Regions from separate parts of the Paenibacillus sp. 1SOY10 genome, predicted to be linked through region 2. Evidence: predicted binding sites of a transcription regulator. Region 2 holds the regulator's gene; each other region holds the start of a gene.
What was found. The regulator LexA, encoded in region 2, represses DNA repair genes until DNA is damaged. The targets are predictions, from matches to a motif close to CGAACATATGTTCG.
Positions count from the first base shown of each region.

Region 1: AC1VOR_RS04490 (YhjD family protein) is a predicted target of LexA. The motif match lies at 5,018-5,031, and genes of this name have one in related genera.
Region 3: AC1VOR_RS20400 (putative DNA modification/repair radical SAM protein) is a predicted target of LexA. The motif match lies at 6,099-6,112, and genes of this name have one in related genera.

Region 1 covers NZ_JBXENK010000001.1:979,544-989,468, reverse strand. The annotation lists gene AC1VOR_RS04515 (AAA family ATPase) at 1-1,939, shown strand, start outside; gene AC1VOR_RS04510 (YkvI family membrane protein) at 1,959-3,005, opposite strand; gene AC1VOR_RS04505 (xanthine phosphoribosyltransferase) at 3,183-3,755, shown strand; gene AC1VOR_RS04500 (hypothetical protein) at 3,858-4,190, shown strand; gene AC1VOR_RS04495 (hypothetical protein) at 4,311-4,535, shown strand; gene AC1VOR_RS04490 (YhjD family protein) at 4,598-4,996, opposite strand; gene AC1VOR_RS04485 (AraC family transcriptional regulator) at 5,110-6,000, opposite strand; gene AC1VOR_RS04480 (ABC transporter substrate-binding protein) at 6,163-7,521, shown strand; gene AC1VOR_RS04475 (carbohydrate ABC transporter permease) at 7,541-8,473, shown strand; gene AC1VOR_RS04470 (carbohydrate ABC transporter permease) at 8,478-9,341, shown strand; tRNA gene AC1VOR_RS04465 (tRNA-Leu) at 9,438-9,521, shown strand; gene AC1VOR_RS04460 (response regulator) at 9,696-9,925, shown strand, end outside.
Region 2 covers NZ_JBXENK010000001.1:10,126-20,050, reverse strand. The annotation lists gene AC1VOR_RS00100 (DUF1304 domain-containing protein) at 1-328, shown strand, start outside; gene AC1VOR_RS00095 (FixH family protein) at 426-830, opposite strand; gene AC1VOR_RS00090 (HAD family hydrolase) at 893-1,693, opposite strand; gene AC1VOR_RS00085 (hypothetical protein) at 1,741-2,277, opposite strand; gene AC1VOR_RS00080 (DUF896 domain-containing protein) at 2,291-2,464, opposite strand; gene AC1VOR_RS00075 (LysM peptidoglycan-binding domain-containing protein) at 2,717-3,088, opposite strand; gene lexA (transcriptional repressor LexA) at 3,281-3,907, shown strand; gene AC1VOR_RS00065 (hypothetical protein) at 4,001-4,156, opposite strand; gene glnA (type I glutamate--ammonia ligase) at 4,338-5,693, opposite strand; gene AC1VOR_RS00055 (MerR family transcriptional regulator) at 5,699-6,109, opposite strand; gene AC1VOR_RS00050 (methionine gamma-lyase family protein) at 6,192-7,445, opposite strand; gene AC1VOR_RS00045 (AAA family ATPase) at 7,497-8,498, opposite strand; gene AC1VOR_RS00040 (YdcF family protein) at 8,609-9,292, opposite strand; gene AC1VOR_RS00035 (ribonuclease FAU-1 family protein) at 9,289-9,855, opposite strand.
Region 3 covers NZ_JBXENK010000012.1:34,807-44,731, forward strand. The annotation lists gene lplA (lipoate--protein ligase) at 1-823, opposite strand, end outside; gene AC1VOR_RS20370 (pyridoxal phosphate-dependent aminotransferase) at 1,047-2,144, shown strand; gene AC1VOR_RS20375 (adenosylcobinamide amidohydrolase) at 2,141-2,872, shown strand; gene cbiB (adenosylcobinamide-phosphate synthase CbiB) at 2,872-3,828, shown strand; gene AC1VOR_RS20385 (histidine phosphatase family protein) at 4,302-5,042, shown strand; gene AC1VOR_RS20390 (zf-HC2 domain-containing protein) at 5,212-5,541, opposite strand; gene AC1VOR_RS20395 (RNA polymerase sigma factor) at 5,538-6,014, opposite strand; gene AC1VOR_RS20400 (putative DNA modification/repair radical SAM protein) at 6,148-7,470, shown strand; gene AC1VOR_RS20405 (TIGR03915 family putative DNA repair protein) at 7,455-8,309, shown strand; gene AC1VOR_RS20410 (THUMP domain-containing class I SAM-dependent methyltransferase) at 8,494-9,447, shown strand; cobalamin riboswitch at 9,512-9,724, shown strand.

The sequences.
Region 1 (9,925 bases), 970 kb from region 2:
CGGCGAGGTCCGCGCCTTGTGGAACGAGCTGCGCGAAGCGCTCGACCGCTGGCGCGGACAGGCATCATCGCGGCAGCAGGACCAGCGCGATGCCGAGGTGGAGGCACTCGCCCAAGCGCGAATGCGCGGCCTGAGCCGCCGCCTGCTGGCGGCCAGCTCCGCGCTGACGCTGGGCTTGCCCGCCGTCTTGTGGCTGACGGCGGATTCCCCGTGGAGCGCCGTGTTTGCCGGCGCTCTGCTGCTCGGCCTGGACGCCTATTTGGCCGTCCTGGCCTTCCGGGACCGCCCCGCCGAGGGGCGGTCCGCTGCCCGTGGGCGCAGCGGCGGAGCAGGCCCTCGCCCGGACGGAAGCCGGACCGGGTGGTCTGGCGCGGCGGAGGACGGGGTGGAGGCGGGCTTGGCCGAGCTGTTCGCTCGGCTGATTCGCCACCCGTACACCGCCGCTTCCGGGGCAGCATCCCGTGCTGACGCAAAGCCGCACGGCCCGGTCAATTGGGACGAGGAGGAGCGGCAGTTGCGGCGCTTGATGGAGGAATGGCTGCTGTGGGAGCAGCGGCATGTGACCCTGGAGAGCGAAGCGGAGCTAACGCATGGCAAGATGACAGCCGCTAAGGACGAGTTGCAGGCCATGGAGCGTGAATTGGCCCGGCGAGAAGAGGCCTTCGGTCAGCTTGCCAGCGAATGGGAAGAGTGGCTTGCCGCGCGGCGGTTATCGGTGAGCTTGTCACCGGAGGCGGCCATGGAGGTGTTCAGGCTGGCGGAGCAAGGCCGGGAACTGCTTGGCCGTTATGATGCCCTGACGGAGAAAGCCGCCGCGCTCCAGACGCAGAACGAGCGGTTCGAACGGGAATGCCGTGCTATTATCTGGCCCGGAGTCATGCAGGATGAGGAAGCGGCTGCCCATGATATCAAGGAACCAGGCTATAACGAGCAGCAGCCTGGCCAGCCAGAAAGCATACCTACACATATATTGCCGCGGGCTCTAGAGCAATTGGAGCGGGAGCTTGAACACAAACGACACTATGATCAGCTAGGGACCACCTTGCTGTCGGCCATGGAAGAAGGTCGGCGGTTAGAGGATCGCGTGCAGCAGGTCCTGCAGTCGAAGCAGGCGCTCTTAACCGAAGCCGGGGTTCGTTCCGGCGAGGAGTTTCTAAGTCTGGGCGCGGCTATGGAACGACGAGAGGCGTTGGAACGCGAACTAAGGCAGTCCGAGCTGTTATTGTTCGCCGGGATGGATGAGCGCAGGTCGGCCGAACTGGAGCAATTGCTGCAAGGAGCGGATGAGACCGAACTGGCGCAGCAATGGGAAGCAGCCGAGCAAGCCTTGAAGCAGGCTGAGCGTAACGGTGAGGAGCTTCAAGAGAAGCGGGGCCGTCTGCTGCAGGAGCAGGAAAGCCTGGAGCTGCGGTGCCGTCAGGAGGATTTGCAGCAGCAGCTTGCCGAGCAGCAGGCGCGATTTACCGAGGTGCTGGATCAATATGCGGTCATGGCGATGTGCCATGAATTAATTGGACGCACTCGCCGGGTATATGAGGAAGAGCGCCAGCCTGCTGTGTTGCAGGCAGCTTCAGAATTTTTCGCCCAGATGACAGACGGGGTGTATAAGAAGATATTTATGAAGATAGGTAGCCAGGAACTTATGGCTGAGCATCGTGTACATGGGCCGCTGGATAGTGCCTTGTTAAGCCGGGGAACGGCCGAGCAGTTGTATTTGGCCATGCGGCTGGCTTTATCCGGAGCGGTAGCCGGGCGGAGCAGCTTGCCGCTGTTACTGGATGACCTGTTCGTTAACTTTGATGCCGTCAGGTTGGAAGGGGCACTGTCTGTGCTGCAGGGGGTGTCCGAACGCCAGCAGATTGTCATGATGACCTGTCATGAGCATGTAGTGGGGCGAGTTCAGGCGATAATGCCCACGGCGCACATCGTCAGGTTATAAGGATAATAAGTCATTTCAGTCAGGACCGTGAGGGCTCTCTTCTCCGGTACAGGCCAAGCATCAGCGCCCAGAACAGGCTGAATAGACCGAAGACGGGATACAGTACGGTGAGCAGGGAAGTGAAGCCAAACTGGCTGGTCATATAGCAGATGCATAAAATAGTCACGGAGATCAGCATGGGAGGAACTTTGATGCGTTGCTGTAATTGCAGGGTGACGCCGTATACATCGGCCACAAAGGTACTGAATATTTCCATGAAAATCAGCAGCACATAAATAAGCTGAATGGTGGTTCCAAGCTGCTGTGCAATGCTGCCCATAGGAATTTCGTATTGGACGATTCCTGGCATATAAGCCGATAAGGCAAAATGGCCCGCCATCAGCATAAAGCCGACACCCGCCCCTCCGAGCGCCCCGCCAAGGACAATGACCCGGCGGTTCTCGGTGTGGCTACCGATGGGAACAAGCACCGCCTGGGCCATCGACAGGTTGAAGGCCGAATACATGAGTGGTGCGGCCCAGGCCGCTACCATGGTACTATCGGTGTCCAGCGTCAGAAACCGAGTTGCTCCCGGTGATCCGGCTGTATTGAAGATAATGGCCAGGGATAGGAGCAACATCATCGGCACCACGACGGAATTAAGCTGAAGGACTCCCTGGATGCCTCTGCCCAGCAGCAAGTAGGTGCAGATTAGTGTAATCCACAGGCCTGTCTGATAATGAAGTCCCAAATGCTCCATGAAGACGGAGCCGGCCCCGGCCAGCATTACGCTGTTGACGCCGATCAGGACAATAAGAGTGAACAGGCTCAGTGTCCTGCCGATGCGTTCGCCAAACAGCTTGCGGTTCAAGTCCTCGTAGGATACGGCCTTGATGTCGCGGGCGAGCAGCATCATTTTCGTACCCAACCAGATGAACAGGATCGTTGAGAGCATGATGGTCAATACTCCCCATTTGCCGTATAGGGTGAAAAATTGCAGGATCTCTTGTCCCGTCGCAAAGCCTGCTCCAACGACGGTGCCAATATAAGTGAAGGCAATTTGCAAAATTTTCACGGTATTTTTCATGGTTTTCCCCCCGGCTCTTGTGCTATATATAGTACAAGGTATGTTGTCCAGGAACGGGACATGACTTAAAACCTGTAGCGATAGCTGAACAAGCCAGCCGTCCGGCAGGAAGTAAGCTTAGGGACTCTGACTTGCCTGAGCTTTCGCTATAGAAAAATGATCTTTGGAGGAAAAGGTATGGAGTTATTAAAACAAAAGATCGCCCAGCAAGGCGTCATTGTTTCGGACCAGGTACTGAAATTGGACGGATTAATCAATCACCAGGTAGACCCTGAGCTTACGATGCAAATGGGCAAAGAGTTTGCCAAGCGTTTTGCGGGCAGCGGCGTTACCCGAGTTATAACGGTGGAGTCGTCAGGGATTGCCGTGGCATTTGCAACGGCTTATGAATTGGGTGTGCCACTGGTCTTTGCCCGGCGCAAGAAGACGCTGCTGGCAGAGGCAGACATGCTATGCGAGCGGGTCCCTTCGTTCACGAAGGGGATCGTTACGGATATTCTGGTGTCACGAGAATTCATTGCGGACACGGACAAGGTGCTGTTCATCGACGATATCATCGCCAACGGCGATGCTGCACGAGGGCTGATCAAGATTATTAGCCGTGCTGGCGCCGAGTTGGTGGGAGCAGGCATTATTGTGGAGAAATGTTTTCAATCCGGAGCCCAGGCGATTCGGGATCAGGGAATTCGATTGGAGACTTTGGCGCGGATTGCTTCGCTGGAGGGCGGACAAATTACGTTTGCCGATTGAGCAACAGGGAGTAAAGGAAAAACCGCCAATTTACGGTTAATCCTTTGCAGGCCTTCGTTTTTTCGCTATAATGGGGATTACTAGGGAGAGGAGGCTTAAAGAATGGGGAAAGAATTATCGGTAGATGCAGCGTTTTTTCTGACGAAATTGTCCGAGGCAAAGATTACGTTTGAACGTGCTCTGGATTGTAAACATACGGAGTTTGATGACCTTTATCCCTATATGCTTGAACATCCCCAGTTTTTTTGGTACAAACGCTATGTCGCATGGTCGGAATTATTAACGATAGCAGGGCTGTGCCAAGAGCTTGATGTACCCTGGAAGGAAGAGTTCAGTCCGCAACAGGTGGGGTATCTGGAGCAACGAGTGATGTCGGCCAAGGTGCTTGATTTCTGGTTTGAGACTAATGATAGTAAGGAACATGCTTCGCGTTAAAAGTGCAAGTGCAAGTTCAACAAGTAAGTAACGCTAGTGTGGTAAATATGCAGTATAGAAAGACTCCGCCTGGTCTGACCATCGGAGTCTTTTGATTGGATAGTTGGGAGGTCACTTTCCATGATTTCGGACGAGCAGTTGGATCAGTATCGATTGTCCGGCGAGAAGGTGCGGGTGGTGCGTGATGGTATCGAGAGTAATGATATTCGGGGCGTAGTCGTAGCCTGGGATGATACTCATGTGCTGATTCGCAGACCGAACCGCAACGTAGTCAAGCTGGATCGTAATTATATTTACCAGCCTTCCCGGGAGCCGCGGGCTTCTCTGGAAGGTCTGAACGAATAAATCGGCGTAAGCAGAATTATGCCGAAGTGAGTAGGGAGTCTCCGATAGGGAGGCTCCCTTCGCTATGTGCGCTTGGCTCTGGACCCGGCAGGGACTTCCCCGCTGCCGCTCAGGTAAGCGCGCATACGCTCGGATACCTCCTGCTGAAGCGCGGACCAGAAGATGTTCATCTTGCCATGGAAGCCCCGGCAACGATATTCCGCCCGAATACCGTGCTCATCCTGGCTAATTCGGTAAATCTCGATGTTCCGTTGCCGGAATTGACCGTGGATTTCCGCCAGTACAACGGATGCCCGGCTCTCGCCGTGCCGAATAAAATCAACATAGACGCCAGGACTCTTGAGTACCCCACTTTGCTCCAGAACCCGTGCATCCCGCTGAAATATGCGTTGCAAGCATTCCAGCAGCAGCGCACTCTTGATCAAGGCCAAATCATCTTCGTTGAGACCAGGAACGGCCATGCATCAACACCCCTTAATATACGAACTTATGTTCTTATCATACTCCTGTTTCGATGTATTTATCAAGGGGATGGCTTATGGAATAAGCTGGATGGGGCGGCTTGCGAACGTGGTTAACGCTCCCGAATAAATTTGCTGCGGAAGCCGGTTGGAGATAACCCCTCCTTCCGCGAGAAGCAGGAGGAGAAGTGGGAGACATGGTGGAAGCCAACCTCGTCAGCGATGCGGGCAACGGACCAGGAGGTCTGTAGCAGTAACCGCTTGGCCTGCTCGATTCGGTAATTTTGCAAATAAGCGATAGGTGTCATTCCATAGGCCTTGAGCATACTTTTGGCTAAATAATTCGGGTGATAGTTCAGTTCATCTCTAAGTAGGGAGTTCGTAATGTTACGGGTGTAATTGTGGCGGATGAAGAGCTCGATTTGTTCGGCTAATTGAATGGCCGTGGCATCGGAAGGGGAGGCCAGATCACGGTCGAGATGCTGGAGGAAGCGTTGAAAGGAGGCCTGCCTGTTCCAGTTACGCAAGGATTGCGGTTCATGCTCCTGGGCGAAGAACAGGTCGAGTACCTCCATGGCCTTGGGAGCGATTATCCTGTGCTTGGGAAGGAAGATCGAGCAGACATCCGCATGATTGACGAAGGCTTTCTGTTTATGATTTTCAATCAATTGGGCTTGCCCTTCCAGACAATCATCCATCGAAAGACACTCGTTCCAACTGCCATAGGTCTGGAAATGAATCCAGATGATCTTTGTCTCCTCCTGGCAGGGAGCGGCGCCATAATGATGTCCATCGGGACGCAGGATCAGAAATTCCCCTTCATGCACCTCCCAGCACTGACCGTCCTCCGCCACTGGAAGCATGCCCTTAATCACAACAATCAGGTCGAACACGCCGATACAGTTGCGGTTAATATGGTGGTCACCTTCATCGTAAGAAGCATGACCGCAATCCACGAAATAGGGAATGGGCGGAGAAATGAAATGCAAGATGGATGAGTTCACGGGTTACCCTCCAAGCAGGTTGAGATTATTAAAAATCAGGTTGTAAACCTCCGTTTTTTATTAGAATACAACATGCTTTAATGTAATTAAAGCGCTTACTCCAATGTTGAGAAAATATAATTGGGGCGAACGCGGCATTTAGAAGTCAAGGAGGAGAACTTGATGAAGAAGGCTTTGATGGGTGCAATGGTGTTGATGCTGATCATGGTCATGGGGCTCAGCGGCTGCGGAGGAGCAAATACAGATAATCCATCCTCGGCGGGGACGGAGCCGAAGCAAAATGAAGGCAACGTCGCGAAGACAGATGGCAATGGTACTGCCACGGGTGGCGAAGCACAGAAGGTAGTCTTCTGGACGTTTGTGGATGCGCATCAACGGTTCTATGAAAGTATGGCGGACAGTTGGAATAAGGCTTACCCTGATAAGGCCATCGAGCTTGAAGCGACGACGATTCCCTATGATGATATGCATACCAAGCTTCTGGTTGCCTTGCAGTCGGGCGTGGGAGCACCGGATCTCGTGGATATCGAGCAGAGCAAGTTCCCGAACTTTATGAAAGGCACGCCACAGCTTGTTTCTCTGAACGACATCGTCGAGCCTGAGCTAGGTAATATTGTTAAATCGAGAGTGGAGATTTATAGCAAAGAGGATACGTATTATGGGATCGACTATCATGTTGGAGCCACGGTGATGTATTACAACAAGGAGATTCTGGATGCAGCCGGAGTTAATCCGGATGATATCGCAACGTGGGCTGATTTTGAGAGTGCAGGGAAGCAAGTGCTTGCAAGCACGGGCAAGCCGATGATTACGTTTGAAGGCAATGGGAACTGGTCCTGGTGGCCAGCGATCAGCCAGCAGGGTTCCGATCAGGTCGATGCCGATGGGAATGTCACGATTGATACCCCGGTTAATGTCAAAACGATGGAGTTCTTTCAGAAGCTGGTGAAGGAAGGAGTCGCTGCGGTAGCTCCCGGGGCTGGCCATGATACAGAAGAATATTTCGGTTATATGAATTCCGGGAGCGCGGCTTCCGTCTTCATGCCCTTCTGGTTCATGAACCGCTTCACCGATCATATCCCTGACCTGTCAGGCAAAATCATGATTCGTCCGATGCCCGCCTGGGAGGAAGGTGGCAATCGTTCGGCAGGCATGGGCGGCACGGCCACCTCTATTACCAATCAGGCCAAAAATCCGGAGCTGATGAAGGAGTTCCTGACCTACGCCAAGTTGTCCAAAGAAGGCAACTTGCAAGTATGGAAGCAGCTTGGATTCGATCCAATTCGGACCGATGTATGGAGCGATCCAGCTATGAAGGAATCTAACAAATTTACGGATTATTTCGGGGATGATATCTTCGATACACTGCTTAGCGTGAAGGATGAAATTGCACCGGTGCATATTCGTGAGCGATCACCGGAAGTATTTGATGCCGTTCGCAACAAAGCGATGCCAGAAATCTTCATTAACATGAAGGAGCCGGCTCAGGTGTTGAAGGATGTTCAGAGCAGCTTGAAATAGTGGGAGCAGGAGGCTAATCATGCAGCTAGAAAGAGAGCTGGATCCGGGGAAGATACGGAAGGAGCCGCGTAAAAAATGGGGCAATTCACAGAAAATTGCCCCTTACGTATTTGTATTTCCGTTCCTTCTGTCGTTTGTGCTGTTTTTTGCCTATCCGCTAGTTAGTGCCGGGGTGATGAGCTTTCAGGAGGTGCTGCCCGGAGAGGTATCATTTGTAGGGCTGGACAATTACCGGGCTTTATGGAATGAGGACTTCGGGGCGGCATTATACAACAGCAGCCGATATACTTTGTGGACGTTGCTGCTGCTCATTCCTGTCCCCATGCTGCTGGCCGTGCTTTTAAATTCCAAGAGAATGGTGTTCAGTCATTTTTTCAGATCCACACTGTTTATCCCGGCCTTGACCTCGGTCGTGGTAGCAGGCGTCATCTTTCGATTGATCTTTGGAGAATTGGATGGAGCGCTATTAAACACAATACTCCATTGGTTTGGCCTTCCTAGCCAGAAATGGCTGTATAGCTCCAGCTTGGGGATGGTGGCGTTGGTCGTGTTAGCTGGCTGGCGGTGGCTGGGCATCAATGTGCTATATTTTCTCTCAGCCTTGCAGAGCATTCCCGGTGAATTGGTTGAGGCGGCCCAGATTGACGGAGCGGGTAAGCTGAGAAGACTATGGAGCATCACGATTCCCATGCTGAAACCCATCACCATTTATGTAGTGACGATTACAATCTATGGCGGCTATGCCATGTTTACCGAGAGCTATATGCTCTGGGCAGGGAAGCCATCTCCTCAAAATATCGGGTTGACGATGGTTGGTTATATTTATCAGCAAGGTTTTCAGTATTTTAATCTTGGCTTCGGCTCCGCCATTGGCCTGACCCTGTTAGCCATTACCCTCATCGTCAGCATGGTGCAATTGGCCTTGACCGGCATGTTCAGGAAGGAGGAGTAGGCATATGCGGTTATGGGCTAGTAAAAAACGCCGAATCAACGCCTCTTCCCTAGCGATGCTGCTGCTCTTTGTCCTGCTCGCGATCTTGATGCTCTTTCCGCTCTATGCGTTATTCCTGGCTTCGCTCAAGCCGGCGACCGAGCTGTTCAGATATGGCCTGAATGTACGGCTGGATGTCCCTCTGATGAGTCTGGATAACTATAAAACGATCTTCATGGGTGAAGGGGCCGCAGCGAACTATTTCGGCTGGTATAAGAACAGTCTCATCATTACGTTGCTATTCACCTTGCTCAGTCTCTTGTTATCCTCTATGGTCGGCTATGGACTTGGCATGTATCGGTTCAAAGGGCGGATGCTGATCTTCACGCTGGCGCTGGTCGTCATGATGATTCCCGTAGAGATCATTCTGTTGCCACTGTACAAGCTGACCATCACACTCAAGCTGATCAACACGGTCTGGGGAGTGATTTTGCCCTTCGTGGTTGCTCCCTTGCCGATTTTCTTCTTCCGTCAATTTGTCCTGGGGCTACCGAAGGATTTCATGGATGCAGGGAGAATGGATGGCTGCTCGGAGTATGGCATTTATTTTCGTATTATGGTGCCCCTGATGGCTCCAGCGTTTGGTGCTATTACGATCCTGCAGGCCATGAATAGCTGGAACAACTTTCTGTGGCCGTTAATTGTACTACGAACGACGGAGCAATTTACGCTTCCTATCGGGCTGGCTTCCTTCGTGACGCCGCTAGGGAATAATTACGAAGCGCTAATCTCGGGGGCTGTGCTGGCGATATTGCCTATTCTGTTGCTATTTCTGTTCTTCCAGCGGTATTTCATTGAGGGTCTGACGGTTGGCGGGGTAAAAGGGTGATGCGCCTTAAAGTTAATCTCTAGTTGTACTTTCCTGAAATTTATGGTAATGTATATTTCGTTGCCGCATTTCTTGATGATGGCGACAACGAAATATGCGGTCGTGGCGGAATTGGCAGACGCGCACGGTTCAGGTCCGTGTGGGCTAACCCCCGTGGAGGTTCGAGTCCTCTCGACCGCATTACAAAGCTCCTGGATTCCTTTTGTGGGATTCAGGAGCTTTTTTTTATGAAAAAAACAGACTTATTCCTTAAAAAAATGATATCAAGCTTTGCTAAGCCCTGTGTTACTGTAAGGTTAGCAGGACTGTAAAATGAGATGATGAGATCGTGGCTGAAGCAAGGGGGGCATATACATGAGGGTGTTATTGGCGGATGACGAACCGGTTATATTGCGTGGATTGAAAAAACTTATTCCCTGGGATGAGCTGGGGCTGAACATTGTGGGTGAAGCTCAAGACGGGCATGAGTTAAGAGAGCTGATACCGGAATGCAGGCCAGATCTGATTATCAGTGATATCAGTATGCCAGGCCTGAGCGGAATTGATATTATCAAGGAGCTTCACGAGCAAGGGCGCCCGATAAA
Region 2 (9,925 bases):
AGCCATCGAGCATATTTATATTCTTATTATGGAAATGTTCCTCTGGACCAGTCCACGTACAATGAAGACTTTCGGCACCACACCGGAACTTGCCCACGCCACCAAGCCATTAGCTGCCAACCAAGGACTCTATAATGGCTTTCTTGCTGCTGGGCTCATCTGGGGGCTGCTTCATCCTCATGCACAGTTCGCCACCCAGATTCAAATCTTCTTTCTTGTATGTATCGTGATTGCTGCGCTATATGGCGGGGCTACAGCTTCACGGTCCATTATTCTGAAGCAAGGAGCACCGGCGTTGATTGCCTTGCTGCTGGCGATCTTCTCCTAATTATCGGCTCAGCCAAAGTAGCCAGGTAGTCAAACAACAACGGCGGTGCAGGATCATTTTATCCTGCACCGCCGTTTATTTATTAGGATTATTTAAATTATTGGACCGTAAATGACTTCGAAGGCATTGAGTGTTGATCCCGAGCTGTCACATGAGAGATTACTTTGTAGGTACCCGGCCCATCAAACGATTGCTCCAGCACATAAGTGCCATTCCCAGCAGAGGTTACGGTAACTTGACCGTGCTCCCCTTCAGTATCATCTTCACGCCAGAATTCAAAAGTCACCTCGTCGGCATCGTCTACCTTTTGCTCTTGATGGGTAACCGTAGCCGTGAAGGTCACCGTCTCCCCAATTTGTACAGGATCAGGGGTTACTTCGAGTTGAACCTTGATCGGTGCCAGAGAGAAATTCTCCATGGCCGTTGATTCCGTACGCGCACAACCGCCAAGTAAAGTCAGCGTCAGGATAAAAGCGGCCAGTAACCACCCGCTTCTCTTCATGAACGATTCCCCTCTCTACGATCGCCTATGCTTTTCAGGTGCGGTATCTTGAAGTTGATCTGTTATTTTAGCCCGGCGATAATATCGTATAGCTCCGTTAAACGGGCAATTTCATAATTAGGTACAATCTCATCATTGCGTGATTTATGCTCGCGGTTCACCCAAACTGCGGTCATGCCAACACTGAGAGATCCCTTGATATCCGTCGTCAGCTTGTCTCCGACCATAAGCCCTTCACTTGGCTTAATGTCCAACAATTCCATGGCATGCTGAAAAATAGATGGGTCGGGCTTCCCCTTCCCAAAGCTGCCAGAAATCAGGATCTCATCGAAATAAGGCGCCAGCTCCGGCACCCCGTCAAGCTTCTCCTGCTGGAGTGCTGGACAACCATTTGTCAACAGCAGCAGCTTAACCTTCCCTTGTAACTCCTTAAGCACCTCAAAGGTTTCTTCATAAATGTGAGGACGGGAGCGACGCTCACGCCCAAACTGTTCTGCCAGTTCCGCCGCCAGCTCCTCATCCTCAACCCCAAGGGCCAGCAGTCCTCTTCTCCATGACTCTTTGCGGTACACGGGAGCCAGTTGCTCCAACTGACGAAACTCCGGTTGTTCACCAGCAGAGAATGTAGCCCATAATCCCTCAAACGGGTTGATTCCAATCATGGTCGTGAACGGGTAGGTCTCATAGGATTCATACAACCCTCTCGCCTCACGTCGAACAGCTTCTTCAAGCTGCTCGGCGTGAAAGCCTGCGCCGGCCTTCTTCACCGCATTTTCACAGGTTGCCGCGAAGGCCTCCTTCACACTGCGGTCATCCCAAAGCAATGTGTCATCCAAGTCAAAACAAACCGCTTTGATCGTCATCTGTTCCTTGTCACCCTCTCGGTCCTGTAAACCTTATATATAGAAGACTATTCTCTCTCAAGCTTGACATGATGCGTATTAGCGTATAACTCCAGCCGTGCGGCCATCGCTTCAACGTCAAACCGGTTACGATTCCGGTAAAATACCCATTTAGGCTCACGCGTCTTCGGTTCGATTACAATTTTGTTTGCGCTAACCTTGATTTTATTAATGTTCCCTGCGTCCAGCATTTTGTCACGGTTGAATTTCGACGTATACAGCCAGCTCTTGTTAATTCGCAGATACGGCTTGCGAAGATAAAGGGCAACGGCAAGCACCATGTACAAAATGATGGTCGTCCAATACAAGAATGAGCTTACTTGTTCGGGTCCACTCATCAGACCCACTGTAGCGTACATCAAGGCTAACAAGAACAACACAACAGGTAAAATAATGTTGCGCCCCTTGAAGACATCCCCATCCCCATTTGCTCCCAAAGAGCTTCGGGAACCTGGATTGCTTTGTCCACGTCCTACATTCGGCCCCTTTCCTTTCTTACTCATTTTCACTCGATTCCGCTCTACTTTGCGGTCAAACGAAGCCATCTACGTTTCCTCCCTATTTATCTACAATCTCAATGGAATCAAGCTGCTGCCGAAAGTTCTTGCGCACGTTCTGCAGGTAGGTTTCCCGAAGTTGGGCCCTTTCCAACACCTCGTCCTGCGTCAGTCCTTCCGTTTTATGCTTGCGAGCCAGTTCATTGATTCGTTGTACCAAAGCATCAATATCCATAAATTCCTCCTGCTTGTTTGTTTGCGGTATTTCCCTTGCAACGTTCAAAATACACTAGGTACTTTGATATTATATAGGGCATTAATTCCTACTTTGACATGAGAAAAAGAGCTTGTCAAGGCGCCCAGGTTCACCACCAGGACTCTCTCCTACAAGCTCCTAACTATAGATGTATACTCCAGATGTATATCCCTGCCAGAATCCATTTTGTTCCATACTATCTGACTTACCTTCTGAATAATACCAATGGCCTTATCGGGCAGGCAGCAGAAGAACATCTCCCGCTTGAATTCTACTGGTCCCCAGTCCGTTGATCTGCTTCAACTTCTCTACATAGATTCGCGTATCCTGATTAGCAGGTTTATGTTCTACAGCGATCTCCCATAGCGTGTCTCCCGACATAACAATCACTTGGGCAAGCTCAGTCTCTGCTAACTTATCATCCGATGAAGCGGCTAACGCTGTTACGACACCGGTGCAAGTGACAACCAAAATGACCAGTAAAGTAATCATCTGGAAGAATCGGCGCTTAGGCCAGGTGCTCTTATGTAAAATTCGCTCGACGACGGGACGACGGAAGGAAGGCTGCTCATAGATGCTTTGATAGGAACTATATTTCAACATAAACTCATACCCCCAAACAAATGTTCTCATTTCATAATTCGACTATATCACGAACGTTTGTTTGATTCAATAGTTTATTGCGAACATTTGTTCTTTTTTTTATTTTCATCCCATGTTAGAACTAATGTTTGTACGAACGGAAGTTCTATGTTATAATTTTTCCAAACGTTACTAAATGGGGTTGATCCGAAAATGTCAAAGGTATCAAGCCGTCAGCAGGCTATTCTTGAATTTATAAGAAATGAAGTGCGGGCTAAGGGATATCCTCCTTCCGTCCGAGAGATCGGTGAAGCTGTTGGACTGGCCTCCAGTTCAACCGTTCATGGACATCTGGACCGGTTGGAGAAGAAGGGCTTTATTCGGCGCGATCCGACGAAGCCTCGGGCCATTGAGCTTCTGGGACAGGATGTCTCGGAGAATTACAACCTGTTCTCTCATAGCGTTGCGCGTGTTCCCGTCGTAGGGAAAGTCACCGCCGGGATGCCAATTACAGCAACAGAGAATATTGAGGATTACTTCCCACTCCCCGAGCATTATGCGGGTGGCGCAGAGATCTTTATGCTTTCCGTCGTCGGCGATAGCATGATCGAAGCAGGCATACATAGCGGAGATTACGTCATTGTCCGCCAGCAGCAAACGGCTAACAACGGAGAGATCGTTGTAGCTATGACGGAAGAAGACGAAGCTACCGTCAAGACCTTCTATAAAGAGAAGGACCACATTCGTCTCCAGCCGGAGAACTCCACGATGGAACCACTGCGGTTGAAGCATGTTACAATTCTGGGCAAGGTCGTCGGATTGTTCCGCGATTTGCATTGAATAACAAATAGGACAAAACGTGATGCTCTATCCGTTTTGTCCTATTTGTTATAGTACGCATACAGCCTCATCCTATGGCCGTCCTCTCCATATTCATTCATCCCAGCGGAGATCCAGCATCTGGGGCGTATACCCCGTTTTTTCTCGACGTCCTCTTGTACTCCATCCCAGGCCAGAGCGTTCCGATATCCACCATAACTTCAATCTGGAGCGCCGCCGTTGGTATCTCTTCAATTCACTTATCGCCATAGCCACAACCTCCTTGGCTATAAGTTGCCCATCTTTGAATAAATCATGTAAACATTTAGTATTTTCAGAAATCAAAAATTTACCTGTACACACTAAAACTTAACCTTCCCTTACAATAATAGCTTCTCGAACAAAAAACCCTTGAGGACCATATCCAGGCCCTCAAGGGTTTTTCCCAATTTTAGTACAATGTCATATATTGATCGCGTTCCCAAGCGTGAACTTGAGTACGGAAGATATCCCACTCGATTTCCTTCAACTCGTAGAAGTGAGTCAAAGCATGTTCGCCGAGCGCTTCGCTTACTACTTCACTGCGCAGCATTTCGCCAAGTGCTTCCTTCAGATCCGATGGCAAGCTAGGAATTCCTTCCTCTACGCGTTCCTCTTCGGACATGATGTAAATGTTCCGGTCTACGGGTTCAACCAATGGAAGCTCTTTGCGGATACCGTCAAGCCCTGCTTTGAGCATAACAGCCAGTGCCAGATACGGGTTGGCCGCCGGGTCCGGGTTACGAACCTCAACGCGAGTGCTAAGGCCGCGGGAAGCCGGAATACGAATCATCGGGCTACGATTGCTGGAGGACCAAGCCACGTAGCAAGGGGCTTCATAACCAGGAACCAGACGTTTGAAAGAATTGACCGTCGGATTTGTAATCGCCGCCATGGCACGGGCATGCTTCAGGATACCAGCCATGTAATAACGGGCTTCTTCGCTAAGACCAAGCTCATCGCTCTCGTCATAAAAGGCATTGACATTATCTCTGAACAGGGATTGGTGACAGTGCATTCCGGAACCGTTCACGCCAAACAACGGCTTAGGCATAAATGTCGCATGCAATCCATGATGGCGAGCTACCGTTTTAACTACCAATTTGAAGGTTTGAATTTGGTCAGCCGCTTTGATCGCACTGGCATATTTGAAGTCAATCTCATGCTGGCCTGGAGCTACCTCATGGTGAGAAGCCTCAATTTCAAAGCCCATTTCCTCCAAAGTCAATACGATTTCGCGGCGGCAGTTCTCACCCAAATCGGTTGGTGCCAAATCGAAATAACCACCTTGGTCGTTAAGTTCAGTAGTTGGGTTCCCCTTCTCATCCGTCTTGAACAGGAAGAACTCAGGTTCTGGACCTACGTTCATCGACGTGTATCCCATCTCTTCAGCTTCCTTCAAGACGCGCTTCAGAATACCGCGCGGGTCACCAGCAAACGGTGTACCATCAGGCATGTACACATCGCAAATCAGACGAGCCACACGATCTTCAGTAACCCAAGGGAAGATAACCCAGGTATCCAGATCCGGGAAAAGATACATATCGGATTCTTCAATCCGGACATAACCTTCGATGGAAGAGCCGTCAAACATCATTTTATTATCCAAAGCTTTCTCCAATTGGCTTACCGGGATTTCCACATTCTTGATGGTCCCTAGCAAATCCGTAAACTGCAGGCGGATAAAGCGTACATTCTCTTCTTTGGCAATGCGTAAAATGTCTTCTTTGGTGTACTTCGAATAACTCACACGAACCTCTCCCAACATTTAAATTATTTTTTGAAAAAACGGGACAATTCTCCCTGAATCAGAGACACCTGACCATGCTTGCTTCCTGTAACCAATTGCTGCTTTAGCATACGATAGATTTGTGAGTCCGTCATCTCCCGACGTTTCTCTTCCGTATCCTTCGTAATCACGGTTGCTTCCTGAGACTCCCGGGACATCGGGTTCATCACCTGCTTAATGCCTGCGATATTGACACCTTTATCGATGAGTCCTTTTATTTCAAGCAAGCGTTCCACGTCATTCAGGGAAAACATCCGCTGATTCCCCGACGTGCGGGCAGGCACGATAAGCTCATGCTGCTCATAGTATCTAATTTGTCTTGCGGTTAAATCCGTAAGCTTCATCACAATACCAATAGGAAACAAGGCCATATTTCTGCGAATTTCCTCACTCATCGCTATCAACCTTCCAGTTAAGTTATCATGAACCTATCATATGTCAGTTATCCTGACATGTCAATAGATGTGTTAGGATAACTTACAACAAGTTGCGGTCCTTCATGGTCTGCAGCGCAGTGAGTAAGCCAAATTTGACATGCGAATAGGTTAACCCGCCTTGCATATATGCAATGTATGGAGCACGAATGGGAGCATCTGCCGAAAGCTCCAGGCTTCCTCCCTGAACAAAGGTCCCGGCGGCCATGATGACCGGATGCTCATACCCAGGCATGTCCCACGGCTCTGGAACCACATGACCGTCTACCGCTGCCGCCCGCTGAATCCCTTGGACAAAGGCAATCAATTGCTCGGATTTGTTAAAGGCAATGGCCTGAATTAAATCCGTCCGCGCATCCTTCCATCCTGGTCTGCTCTCAAAGCCCGCCCGCTCGAACAGGGCCGCCGCCAGTACGCTACCTTTGATTGCTTGTCCCACAATGGTCGGGGCCAGAAATAACCCCTGATAGATTCCACGCGTGGTTCCAAGCATCGCCCCTACCTCGCCGCCGATCCCCGGCGCTGTCAGGCGGTAAGCAGCAAGCTGTACAAGCTGGCTACGGCCGCAAATGTATCCCCCGGTCTCAGCCAGACCTCCGCCTGGATTTTTGATCAATGATCCGGCGATCAAGTCGGCGCCAACCTGTGTAGGCTCCCGCTCCTCCGTAAATTCGCCGTAGCAGTTATCGACGAATACAATCAGATCGGATTTAATAGCTTTTACCCGTTCCACCATCTCGCCAATCTGTGCTACCGTAAAGGAGTTACGCCAGTCATACCCCCGGGACCGCTGAATACCGACAACCTTGGTCCGGTCATTTATATTCGCTTGAACAGTGTCCCAATCTACTTCTCCAGTAGGCAACAGGGCCGTCTCGCTATAAGTAATGCCAAAATCCTGAAGCGAACCGCTGCCATCGCCGGGTACGCCTATCACCTTATGTAACGTATCATACGGGCGTCCTGTAATATAAAGCAATTCATCACCAGGGCGCAACACGCCAAACAAAGCGGTGGCTATTGTATGTGTCCCTGAGGCGAAATGCGGCCGGACCAGCGCCGCCTCGGCGCCAAATACGTCCGCATATACCAGATCCAGCACCTCACGTCCGCGATCATTATAGGCATACCCCGTAGAGCCTGCAAAATGGTAGTCGCTAACCTGATGGCGCTGGAAAGCCTCTATTACCTTCCATTGATTCTGATCAACGATCCGGTCAACATCCCGAAAACGGGATTCTACCTGACGTTCCGCGGCTTCCAGCCAATGTACGATTTCTTCTGCAAATACTGCCATGCTTAAGTTACCTCTCCCTCAACCGGTTCGTTCGTGTTGCTTTTGTTTCGTTCACAATATGGGGTTTGATGATCCATTTTTCTTATCCAGCTTCATATCCTCGGTACGGATAGTCATCAGTTCCAGTCTTCCCGGAGAGCCACCTGCATACTGGTTCAACAGTCGTACCGCTTGCTGCCGAACAGAGCGCTCTATGACATTACGAACATAGCGAGCATTGCTGAATATCTGCTCGCTTTCACATTTCTCCCGTAGCAAATGCTGCTTTAGCTTGAGTATCGCCTGTGGCATCAGAATATAGTCGCGTTCCTTGGCCATCCCTTCGGCAATTTGGATAAGCTGATCAATAGTGTAATCAGGAAAATCCATTTGAATCGGAAAGCGGGAAGGCAGACCCGGATTAGTCGACAGGAAAAAGTCCATCTCATCCGAATAACCGGCCAAGATCAAAATGAACTGATTCTTATGGTCCTCCATGGCTTTGACAAGTGTATCAATCGCTTCCTTACCAAAATCCTTCTCCCCACCGCGCGCCAGGCTGTACGCTTCATCAATAAACAAGATACCGCCGAGCGCCTTCTTCACCAGGTCACGCGTCTTCTGCGCCGTATGGCCGATATATTCGCCCACCAAGTCCGCTCGTTCCACTTCAATTAAATGGCCCTTGCTAAGCACCCCCAGGCGCTGAAACATCTTGGCGACGATACGTGCCACCGTGGTTTTGCCCGTTCCCGGATTCCCCTTGAATACCATATGATAAACCTGCGTCCCGGACAGCAGTCCAGCGTCCGAGCGCATTGATGCAATTTGTAACAAGGCATAAATTTCATACATCAGGTCTTTAATATGGTCCAGGCCAATCAATTGATCCAATTCTTTTTGAATTTCTGCAAAAAGACTTTGTTGTGGCGAGGGCTTTGCTGCAGGCTGTGGTTCACTGTCAGGAACTGCTTGGGAAACGACCGGCGGTTCGCTGCTGCGCAGGATGACATTAATCTGCCGGGAAGGTCTCTCCTCAGGGGAGCCGCTTCTGGCCATAACACGCCCAGACATAGGTAATCACCTCTTTATAAGGGTAGGGCTGAATAAATTCAGTATAGGTACTACTTAAGAAGCACACTTTTAAATGTATTCTCTCTCCCTGTCCGTTATTAGAAGTTTTGCTATTTCAGGCCAACTACCAGCGCCAGTTGATCCAGCTTCCACTTGGAATAGGCCAGCACCTCTCTGAACGTGTTGGGGAACGGCTTTAACACCCGGGATTCAATCACAGACATCTTAGGATTGGCGTAATCCAGTGCGTTGGCTACTTCCAGCGCCCGATTCCCGTGAAAGGTATGCGTGATGATCAAAGCCGATGAGAAGCCTTGTTCCTTCATGATCTCCTGACTGAACTTAAGGTTTTCATAGGTGCTGGTAGCTTCATTCTCCAGCAGCATCTTCTCTCTCGGCACACCTTGCTGCTCCAGATAATTGGCCATCCCCTCCGCCTCCGTAAAGTTGGACTCCGGGGTGTCCAGACCGCCAGTCAACACAAATAACTTGAACCTGCCTGCTTCATAATCCTTCAGGCTTTGATCAAGACGCTCTTTCAAACCGGGGCTAGGCACGTCTCCCCACAGCGAGGCTCCAAGAACAATACCCACATCTGCGGGTTCGGTAAGCTGCGAATTCACGGCCGAATTACGTTCAATACTACCGATTTGCGCCAAGACAAATAATATCCAGCAGATGCCCAGCACCAGCACGAGCAATGCCCAGCGAAGCAGACGCTTACGCTTGCCGCCTCCCCGCCTTCCGGTGGGAGCCATGGAATATTCCATGCTCAGCCTTTTTCCCCGCATCATAGACTTCCTCCCGGCTCAAAAGGTTCTGAAGTCATAAAGCCGCTGCGATAATGCTCCAGAGACAGGTCGAAATACGGAAAGCGCTGATTCTTAATCGCATGAAGCAAACGCTCTGCGGTCTCGGTAGCCAGATCATAATCCTTAACGGTAATCAACCCTTTGGTTAGTGCCTCATCCAGCTCATCCTCGTCCAGCAGGAAGGTTTCACGATTCTTCAGGACGACAATGTCCAGATACAGATCGTCAAACCATGGCACGCCTTGATCCGTAATCCCTTGCGTCTTGCAGATATCAATGTACCATTCCACGATGTCTCCATGATCATCAAACATAGCCGTAACAATGAAATGCTCGCCTTTCGGATAGTACTGCAGCCAAGTAAAGCCCTTGTCTGCGATACGAAATGTATGTCCTCCGTATGTCTTCCATAATGGATCCCGCAAGGCGGTGATGCTGTATAACGTCACGTGACCCGTGAATATGCCGCTCTCCACGTATCTGGATTTGAATTGACGCTGGGTCACACGGCGCCAATTTGCGCGGTCTCCGAATTTTCGCTTCATACATATTACCCTTTCAACACAGTGTAATATCAGCTTACCATATTTGAAAAAGAGTCACAAAAAACATTTT
Region 3 (9,925 bases), on a different contig from region 2:
CCTGAATGTATCCGTCCTTAATATTCATCCGCAAGTCGATAATGCCTACCGGGAATTTCTTGACATGCTTCACGTTGCTTTCGGGGGACAATCCATAGTTCCAATCCCAATTCTTGTAGCGCTCTTGAGATATCTCATGAATTTTGCTCCAGTCCGCTTCGGTCAGCTTATACTGAGGAACGGCCTGCGGCTCCATGCCGAAGATGTGGCGCAGTAATTCACTACGGAATTCTTCAATGGTCATGCCCTGTTCCAGAAAATCAACGATGTTGGCAACCCGGCTGCGCACCGATTTGGTGCTTTTGGATTTAAATTTCTCCGGATTTGCATGAAGCGAGGCTTGTACATCCTCCAGATTCAGATTGAACATCAGCGTGCCGTGGCTGAACATCCGTCCACGGGTAGCAAATTGAGCGTTGCCGGAAATCTTCTGTTCGCCCACTTGAAGGTCGTTGCGTCCAGTCATTTCGGCATTTACGCCCAAGGATTTAAGTGCTTGAACGACAGGCTCGGTAAATTTACGGAAATTATGAAAGGATTGTCCATCATCCTTGGTGATGAAGCTGAAATTCAGGTTGCCCAGGTCATGATATACAGCTCCGCCTCCGGACAGCCGACGCACAACCTGAATGCCATGCTCCTTGACATACTCCTGGTTAATCTCTTCAATCGTGTTCTGGTGCTTGCCAATAATGATGGATGGCGCATTAATATAGAACAACAGATAGCTGTCATCCTCCAGTGGCAAATGGCGCAGGGAGTACTCCTCGATGGCCAAATTGACGGACGCATCCGTAATTCCTTCGTTATCAATGAACAACATGGTTCTCATCCTCCTATTTACACTTTCAAACCTGATAGGAAAGCTCCGATATGTAGATGTACTTGCTCACTCTTTATTGTAAACCAATTGTCCCGGAAACCAAAGGGAAAAGGTCTGTTCAATTCCGGTTATTGACGTGGGGGGACCGAAAACTCCATAATGAGGGCATTGAAGCTTGCTGTCAGGCGCATAGCTGTATTTATAAATGGAAGAGGGATTCGTAATGGATTTGGAAGTATACGGACATGGGGGAGACTTACTGACGGCCTCGGCTCGTTATGGTGTGGACGCGCAGCAGGTGACGGATTTTAGTGCAAATATTAATCCGCTGGGGCCACCTCCAGGATTGCTGGATAGGTTGAGCGAGGCCCTTGAGGGCATTGTCCGCTACCCGGACCCCGGTCATCGCAGGTTTGTGGCTTTGTTAGCGGAGCACCACCGGACGGATGTGGCCGGCATCGTTGTTGGCAATGGTGCAGCGGAGAATATGGCACTGGCGTTATTGGGCCTGGCACCTGACAAGGTAGGGATTGTGGAGCCTTGCTTCTCGGAATATCGTACATTGGCTGAGCAGTTTGGTTGCCTTGTAATGTCGGTATATGGGGGAGAGGAGCGTCAATTCCGGGCGGAGTCGGAGGAGGTAGAGCGGCTGATTCGGGATACGGATTTGATCTTCATCGGCCAGCCCAACAATCCGAACGGTGTGCAATATACGCTGGACGAGTTGCGTCGATTTGCGGCAGCGGGGGAGCAACATGGTACATATGTGGTTATGGATGAAGCCTTTATTGATTTTATCCCTGCAGAGCAGCGCTGTACCCTGCTCGCAGAATTATCGTCTTACCCACATTTGATTTTGATTCGGTCGATGACCAAGTTTTATGCGATTCCAGGGTTAAGACTGGGTTATGCGTTGGCTAGTCCCGAGGTAGCTGACAAAATGAGAGCGGTTCAGGTAACCTGGAGCGTTAATTCACTGGCCTTGGTCGCCGGAGAATTTTGCCTGGGAGTCAGCGGGGACTATGAGCGAGCAACGCTGGCTCTCGTAGAGCAGCAACGAGATTGGCTACGCCGGGAACTTGAAGAGTTAGACTGCGTGACTTGGCCAAGCCAGGCCAATTTCCTGCTGGTTCGATTGCCGGAGTCCTGGACTGCATCTAAGATGCAAGAAGCCTTGGGGCGGCGGTCGTTGCTGGTGCGTAGCTGTGCCATGTACGCTGGCTTGACGGAGCGGGATATCAGGCTCGCCGTTAAGGAGGCGGCGGCTTGCCGTCAATTAATCAAGGAGATGAAGGAAGTCATGGGGGGAACGGGAAGATGACGACACCATTTTTGGAAGCACAGCCAGGGGCGGTGTATCCGTCCCGGGTATGGCCGGGCCTGCAATTGAATTACGGAGAGCGGCATTTGCTGCTGGAGGCCCCCGAGGAATTGGACGGGCTGGGTAGCGCCGTTTTTGGTGGAGGAAGTGGAGGGGTCAAACGGATGGCCAACATCTACGTGGATCGTTTCTACCGCTGCGATGATCCGGTAAGGGATATCGCAGAACTGCTGCGAGAATGGGGGTATCCCGCCGCGGGCACGGCCGGACTATTGACGGCCGTTCAGCTTCGCCATGCGGCGGTAGCGGAGGAGCGCAGCGAGGACTTCGCCGTCTTCTGCTGTGCGACGGCGGGGGTGTCGAACGCCGCGCGCGCAGGCGTTCGGCGGACGACGTTCCCGGCCTCCTGGACGCCGGGAACGATTAATGTGCTGCTGGCCGTAGATGGACGGCTGACGCCGTCCGCGATGGTCAACGCCGTAATCACGGCGACCGAGGCCAAGACGGCCGCGCTGGGCGACCTCGGCGTATGCGACGCCGAGAACGGGCTTCCGGCCACCGGCACCACGACCGATGCGGTCATGCTTGGCGTGAGTCAGCGGGCCGAATGGCCGCTATTGCACGCCTATGCAGGCACCGCTACGGACCTGGGCGGCATGGTGGGCCGCCTGGTCTACGCCGCCGTGAGCGAATCGCTGCGCGTGGGCGCAGCGGGAGCGCGCGGGTGATGGCGGCGTGGTGGGTGCTGCCGGTCGCGTACCTGCTCGACCGGCTGCTTGGCGATCCGCGCTGGCTCCCCCACCCTGTGGTGGGGATGGGCAAGGTGATCGCCGCGCTGGAGGCGGCCATCCGCCGCCTCGCCCCTGCCCGCCACTACCGCGTGGCGGGCGTGTTGCTGCCGCTGCTGGTCGCTGGCGGCAGCTTTGCTGTGACCTGGGCGCTGCTGCGCTTGCTGGCCCAGGTCAGCCCGTGGCTGGCGGCCGCTGTGGAGGCCGCCCTGATCTGGACGACGATCGCCGCCAAGGGCTTGCGCGACGCGGGGCAGGACGTGGCCGGGCACCTGCTGCGCGGTGACCTGCCTGCGGCCCGCCGCGCGCTCGGGATGATCGTCGGCCGTGACACGGCGCACCTGGATGCGCCGGAGACCGTGCGCGGCGCCGTGGAGACCGTCGCCGAGAACATCGTCGACGCCGTTGTGTCGCCGTTGCTGTTCGCCCTGCTGGGCGGCGCTCCGCTGGCGATGGCTTACCGGGCGGTCAACACCCTCGACTCGATGGTCGGCTATAAGAACGACAAATACATCGATCTCGGCTGGGCCTCTGCCCGGTTGGACGATATCGCCAACTACATTCCAGCTCGCTTCACCGCAGCGCTTCTGTTCGCCGCTGCCGGGGCGCTGCGGCTAGACGCCCGAGGAGCTTGGCGGGCTGTGCGACGCGACGCTTCCGCTCATCCCAGCCCGAACAGTGGCTTCCCGGAAGCGGCGGTAGCTGGTGCACTGGGCGTGCGACTGGGCGGGGAGAACAGCTATCATGGCGTAACCTCGTTCCGGGCTTACATGGGCGACAAGACGAGAGAGCTTGAGCCAGAGGATGTAGAGAAAACGTCCAAGCTGATGTTTTGGGTGGCAAATGCCCTGGTCATTCTGGGAACGCTGGCGCTGCTGGGCATGGAGATTCGCTAGAGCCCTCCAAACGGGGCTGAACAAAATAAACTAAGCTGAATAAAACAAACGGAAGCTAAAATGAGCTAAATGTGGTGAACAAAGCAAGCTTTCGAGAGCTGGTAGGGGGCTAGCTAGAATGGAGGATGCAGTCACGGTGGTCCTTCAACCCCAAGTTGCCCGCTTTTGAAGTAAAACGATACTGGGGTCATTAATGAGACAATGAGATTTTAGAATTAACGGGAAACAGTCCCGCTAATTAACGCGTGACAGGCCATAGGCGCACTTTATAGGGAATATGTCATGCTAATATCGGCGTTATTATTTCCTGTTAATTATGAATTTTGCGGACTTGCTAGGGTGGATGTTGTAGCATCGGCAAGCGGAGTCCCACACTAGTCTTCAGGCCCTTGATAATTCAACATGTTTTAGTTTTCAATAACCGATGAGATTACCCACTGTGTACAATGCAAGGAAAAAAAGGAGGCGGGAGGATGGCGGCAACGGTAGAATGGTGGCTGGTACGGCATGGGGTGACTGCTTGGAACCGCGAACGCCGATATCAGGGGCATAGTGATATTCCGTTATTAGCTGGAGTAAAAGCTGGGCTGGAAGGGCTGAAGCGGGAGCTGAAGGGAGTCGATTTCGCGGCAGTCTACGCCAGTGATCTACGTCGCTGCCGTGAAACGCTGGCAACAGCCCGGCCCGATTTAATTGGAATCATGCAGCCCGACTCCCGCTTGCGGGAACTGAATTTCGGTCATTGGGAAGGCTGCACGTATGAGCAACTTAAGGATAATGAGAATTACCGGTCATGGATTGATCATCCTCAGATGGTGACCCCGCCGGGGGGAGAATCCTGGCAAGCTTTTGAGGCGAGGGTGATGGACCTATACGCCGAACTAATGACCATCTCGCAGGTGCTGGTGCGAGCGGCAGCAGGACAAGAGGCAGCCCCAAAAGGGTCAGTAGAACCTGATTTGTCACCAGATCGCCCTTTGCATTTGCCGCCAGACAGCCTGTCTTCCCATACGCCGGTTCATGGCATTGATAAGCCTCCGACGACTATAGGGGACAAATTTCGGGAGCCAACGAGTAATTCCCCCTTACATCTATTGATAGTCACTCATGGTGGGGTAATTGCAAAGCTTAGCTCACTTGTCCAGCCAGAGCTAAATTTCTGGGATACCCGGGTGGCACCCGGAGGCATCCAGCGACTTAGCCTTGCCCTATAGAAAAGTAGTGAATAAGTGGATGGAGGGAGAAGCATGGTGAGCGAGTTGAATGGGTATCCGGTCTGGTGCTGAACCAGTGAGCTTAATCCAATACAGCCCTAGCCCTCCTTTTTTAACTTGTTCATTAAGACGGCTTCACCAAGCTGCCAAACTCTGTGTTTGCATAGGTTTACGGCTGGGGTACGATCCGAATATCTATGAAAGTGTAAAGCAACAGAATAACGAAAACAGCAATGAGTGCAGTAGATAAAATGCCTTTCCACAACGATCTTCGCATCCCGGATTTCCATTTCCTAGATATGTTCTTGACGACTTCGGCCTGAGCCAGATTGCGTTCAGCGTGATTGCCGGACAACTCCCCGGCCATAGCTTGTAGCTCAGCTTGGCATTCCGCACAATTGGCCAGATGTTCCTCGATCAGAGCCTTGCTATCCCCGCTGCATACCCCATCCTGGTACAAGGGTAGCAAATCTCGGATGACCTCGCATGATACTTTCATTTCATCGCCTCCTGTAATTGTTTTTTTGCCCTGTAAAAAATCAACCTGGCCCAGTTATCGCTCTTCCCAAACAACTCACCAATTTGCAAGAAGGGCAATTCGCCAAACACTCTTAAGGTAAAGATTTCCTTATAGGGCTCTTTAAGATGATGTAGCTGCTGGTGCAGTTGCCTGGCAATATCCTGATTTGAAAAGTCCCTGACTGGGTCCGAGTTCCTGTCAGGAAACTCGGGGTCCAGGGCCGGAGCCAAACGTGATCGTTTATCGGCAAGCGAGAAGTAGGTGTTCTTGGCAATTTGGCACAGCCAGACGTACAATTTGCAGCTTCCGTTAAACTGGTTAATCTGCTTCATGGCCTTGAAGAAGGTCTCTTGAGTGATTTCCTCTGCAACCGCTTCGTTCCGGCACAGGGTTAATACATATTTATACACGTCAGAAAAGTATTCCGCGTATATCTCTCCGAAGTCCGGCACTCTCTCACCTCCTGTCTATAAGACCCGGTATTCGCCAAAACGTTTCAAGGTTTTTTAAATTCATCATACTAGATTGCTTTGACAAGAACATATGTTCGCAATATAATTACAGACATAAGGGAGGATAACGGGAATGGACGTATATGACAAGCTGACGATACTAGCCGATTCGGCCAAATATGATGCCTCATGCTCTTCAAGTGGGGTGGAACGGGGTGGAGGAAATGGAGGCTCCGCAGGCAATACGGTGGCTTCGGGAATTTGCCACAGCTTCGCGGCGGACGGACGATGTATTTCCTTGTTGAAGGTATTGCTGACTAACGGCTGCATTTATGATTGCAAATATTGTGTTAACCGCAGATCTAATGATACACAGCGGGCCATGTTTACACCTGAAGAGCTGGCGGAGCTGACGATGAACTTCTATCGTCGTAACTATATCGAAGGGTTGTTTCTAAGCTCAGGCATCATGCGAAATCCGGATTATACTACAGAGCAGTTAATTCGGGTGCTGGAGCTGTTGCGGAGGACTTACCATTTTCGTGGATATATACATGTCAAGGCAATTCCGGGCGCTGATCCGGCGTTGATCTCCCGGCTTGGCCTGCTGGCAGATCGGATGAGTGTAAATATTGAGTTGCCCTCTCAGGATAGCTTGCTCCGGCTGGCACCTGACAAGAATAAGACGGATATTCTCGGGCCGATGACGGCTATACGTCAAGGTATTCGTGAGAATAGTACGGATGTGGTCAAATACCGTCATGCCCCTCGTTTTGTACCTGGAGGACAAAGCACACAGATGATTGTTGGAGCGACCCCGGATAGCGATTTGAGCATTCTGAAGCTGACCGAGGCGTTATATAGAACATATGAGTTGAAACGGGTTTATTATTCTGCTTATACCCCGGTAGCCGAGCATGCCCTGTTGCCGTCCATCGACAGCAAGCCCCCGTTGCTCCGGGAGCACCGCTTGTATCAGGCAGATTGGCTGCTGCGCTTCTATGGTTTTGAAGCCAAGGAACTGCTTGACGAGAGCACGCCGAACTTCAACCTGATGATGGACCCCAAGTGCCATTGGGCGATCCGACATATCGAACATTTTCCCGTGGATGTGAACAGGGCGACTTACAACACCTTGCTGCGCGTACCTGGCATTGGCGTAAGAAGTGCCAAGCGAATTATGGCAGCGCGCCGAACGGGAAGCCTTGATTTTCACGGATTGAAGAAGCTGGGTGTGGTGTTGAAGCGGGCGCAGTATTTCATTACCTGCTCAGGCCGGAGACTGGAAGGGCTCAAGGTGAACGAGAGCACTATTTTAAGATCGCTGCTGTCCGGCAAGGAGATTGAGATGTATCTACCCCGGCCGAAGGTAGAGCAGCTCACTCTATTTAATGAAACAGAGCTGGCAGGTATAGGCTCACCGAGAGGGGAACCAACACCATGGCTGCTTGGCTAACGGAAGCGGCGTATGGCTATGATGGCAGCTTTGACGGCTTGCTTAGCTGCGTGTTCGATAGCTTTAAACGGAAGGAGGAGCTAGTTGATCTCCGCTCGGATGCTGACCCGCAATATACGTTGTTTCAAACCCGATTTGTCGAGACCTGTGAGGAGAAGGCAGCTAGGGTCTACAAGGGAATTGGTCAGAAGATATCCCCCGCAGCTCAAGAGCTGGTACGTCGAGGCTTCTTGACTTGTGACCCGCAGAAGGATTTGTTGATTTACCGCTTCTTGCGATTAGGCTTTGCCAAGGGAAGCGCAGTGATGGGGATGCTGACCGATCATACGGTGTATCGGTTGAACAAAGCGGTGCGCCATTTAAATACGGAGACCCATGCCTTGACGGGATTTGTCCGCTTTTCGGTGTATGATGAGGTGCTTGTCTCCGTGATTGAGCCAAAGAATTACGTTCTCCCGCTACTAGCCCCTCATTTCTGTGACCGTTACAGTCAGGAAATGTTCCTCATTCATGACAAGACGCATGGACAAGCTCTGGTGCATCGTCCAGTACAAGGGGGAGCTTGGCATACTGAGCTTATGGAGCTTGATGAGTTGACTTTGCCCGCCGCCGGGGAAGAGGAGCAACTATACCGTCGTTTGTGGAAGCAGTTCTACAATACGGTAGCGATACGGGAACGCTTGAATCCTCGCGGACAGATGTCACATATGCCCAAGAGATACTGGCGGCAATTAACGGAGATGCAGGAAGTAGAGCAGTCTGCTAGTCAGGAGACGAATCTTCTGTATAAGACGGGTGCATCAAAACGGTTGCCCGAAGGTTCAAAACAAGATAAGTAAGCGCGGAATCTTCCGCTAAGAGTAAACCACTTGGGCTGCCAGGTACTACAGTGAAATCTGATACAATAGGATTAATCAGGTATGTGAGATAGAGAAATCTGCACATCAGACAAATCTTATATACCAGCTAGAATTCACATATGTGGTAAGCTAAGCCATTGATGCAGAGGGGAAGTCGTACAGCTTGAATTTGATCCAACAACAGGGGCCAGCTTATATCTATCCGTATGTCAGCCATGAGAACGAGCGTGAGCTATGCCATATGGAACTTCGGGCACTCTTTGGTGATTTTAATGCAGAGATGCCTTATATCGTAAGTGCGCGGCGGCTTGCGCCGAATCGCAGCCCGTTCATCTCCTTGCGGCTGGATGTGCTGTTGGCCAGGGACAGCCTGGAGGAGCTCTTGGAACAGGTCGGGGATTTGTACCTTGAGGGTTCAACGTTCAAGGTTGTATATCTGAAATGTGGGCTAAGATACACTTATGAGGAGCAGCGAGAGGCGGAGCGCCAGATCGGTGGTCGCATACGGGGGAAAGCTGACATGAAAAATCCAGATGTGACCTTCGGCTTGCTCGCCAGAGAGGAAGGATGGACACTTGGCATTTGCCATGCAGCCGATCCGGTGTGGCTCGCTCATAAGCATAAACCACATAATTACTCCACAGGGCTGACTACGGTTACCGCCAGGGCATTGGTGAATATCGCATTACCTGATCCAGAAGGTCTGAAGGCTATTGATCCTTGCTGCGGCATGGGCAATGTCCTGATTGAAGCCTTGTCCATGGGCGTGGATATCGTTGGTCGCGATATTAACCCGGTTGCGATACGCGGGGCCAGAAGTAATCTTCGTCATTTTGGTTACGAGGATACCGCCATCGTGGCTATCCAGGATTTGAAGGAGCTTGAAGGGGAATATGCGGCGGCCATCGTTGATCTACCATATAATCTTTGTTCAGTGCTTCCGCTAGCAGAGCGAAGGCAGATGCTGGACAGTATACGCCGGATTAGTCGCCGTGCGGTTATCGTCTCGACCGAGCCGTTGGAGGAAGAGCTTGAGGATGCCGGACTTCACATCAGGGATCGTTGTGTGACTATGAAGGGGAGGTTTGCACGTCGTATCTGGCTGGTTCATCATTAGGATGCAGGTTGTCAGCATCCTGCTTTTCCCCTATAATCCAATAGAGAAGAAAGCCTTAAGCAAGCGTACAATCGTACCCGTAGGTCCCGATGCCGCCATGGCGTAACGCCAGGTGAGCTTTGGGTTAAAAGGGAAGCCGGTGCAACTCTGGCACGGTCCCGCCACTGTAAACAGGGACGAGCTCACAATAGCCACTGTCTACCGTCAGACGGGAGATGGGAAGGCGAGCATCGTCGGCACCTGTAAGTCAGGAGACCTGCCACGGGAACTCAATGACGGTCCTTCGAGGAAAGGATAACGTTCTGCCAAGACACCCATGCCTATAGCGATTGTTGTGGCTTAAGCCACCGTTTGCTGGCATGACTTTGTAGACGTAGCCCATCCGACCTGGAGTGGGTTTTTCTTTTTGAGTGCTTTCTTTGACGCCTGTAAGTGCGTGATCCAAAAGTTAGGTTTTCAGGACCGAAGCTTATGCTTT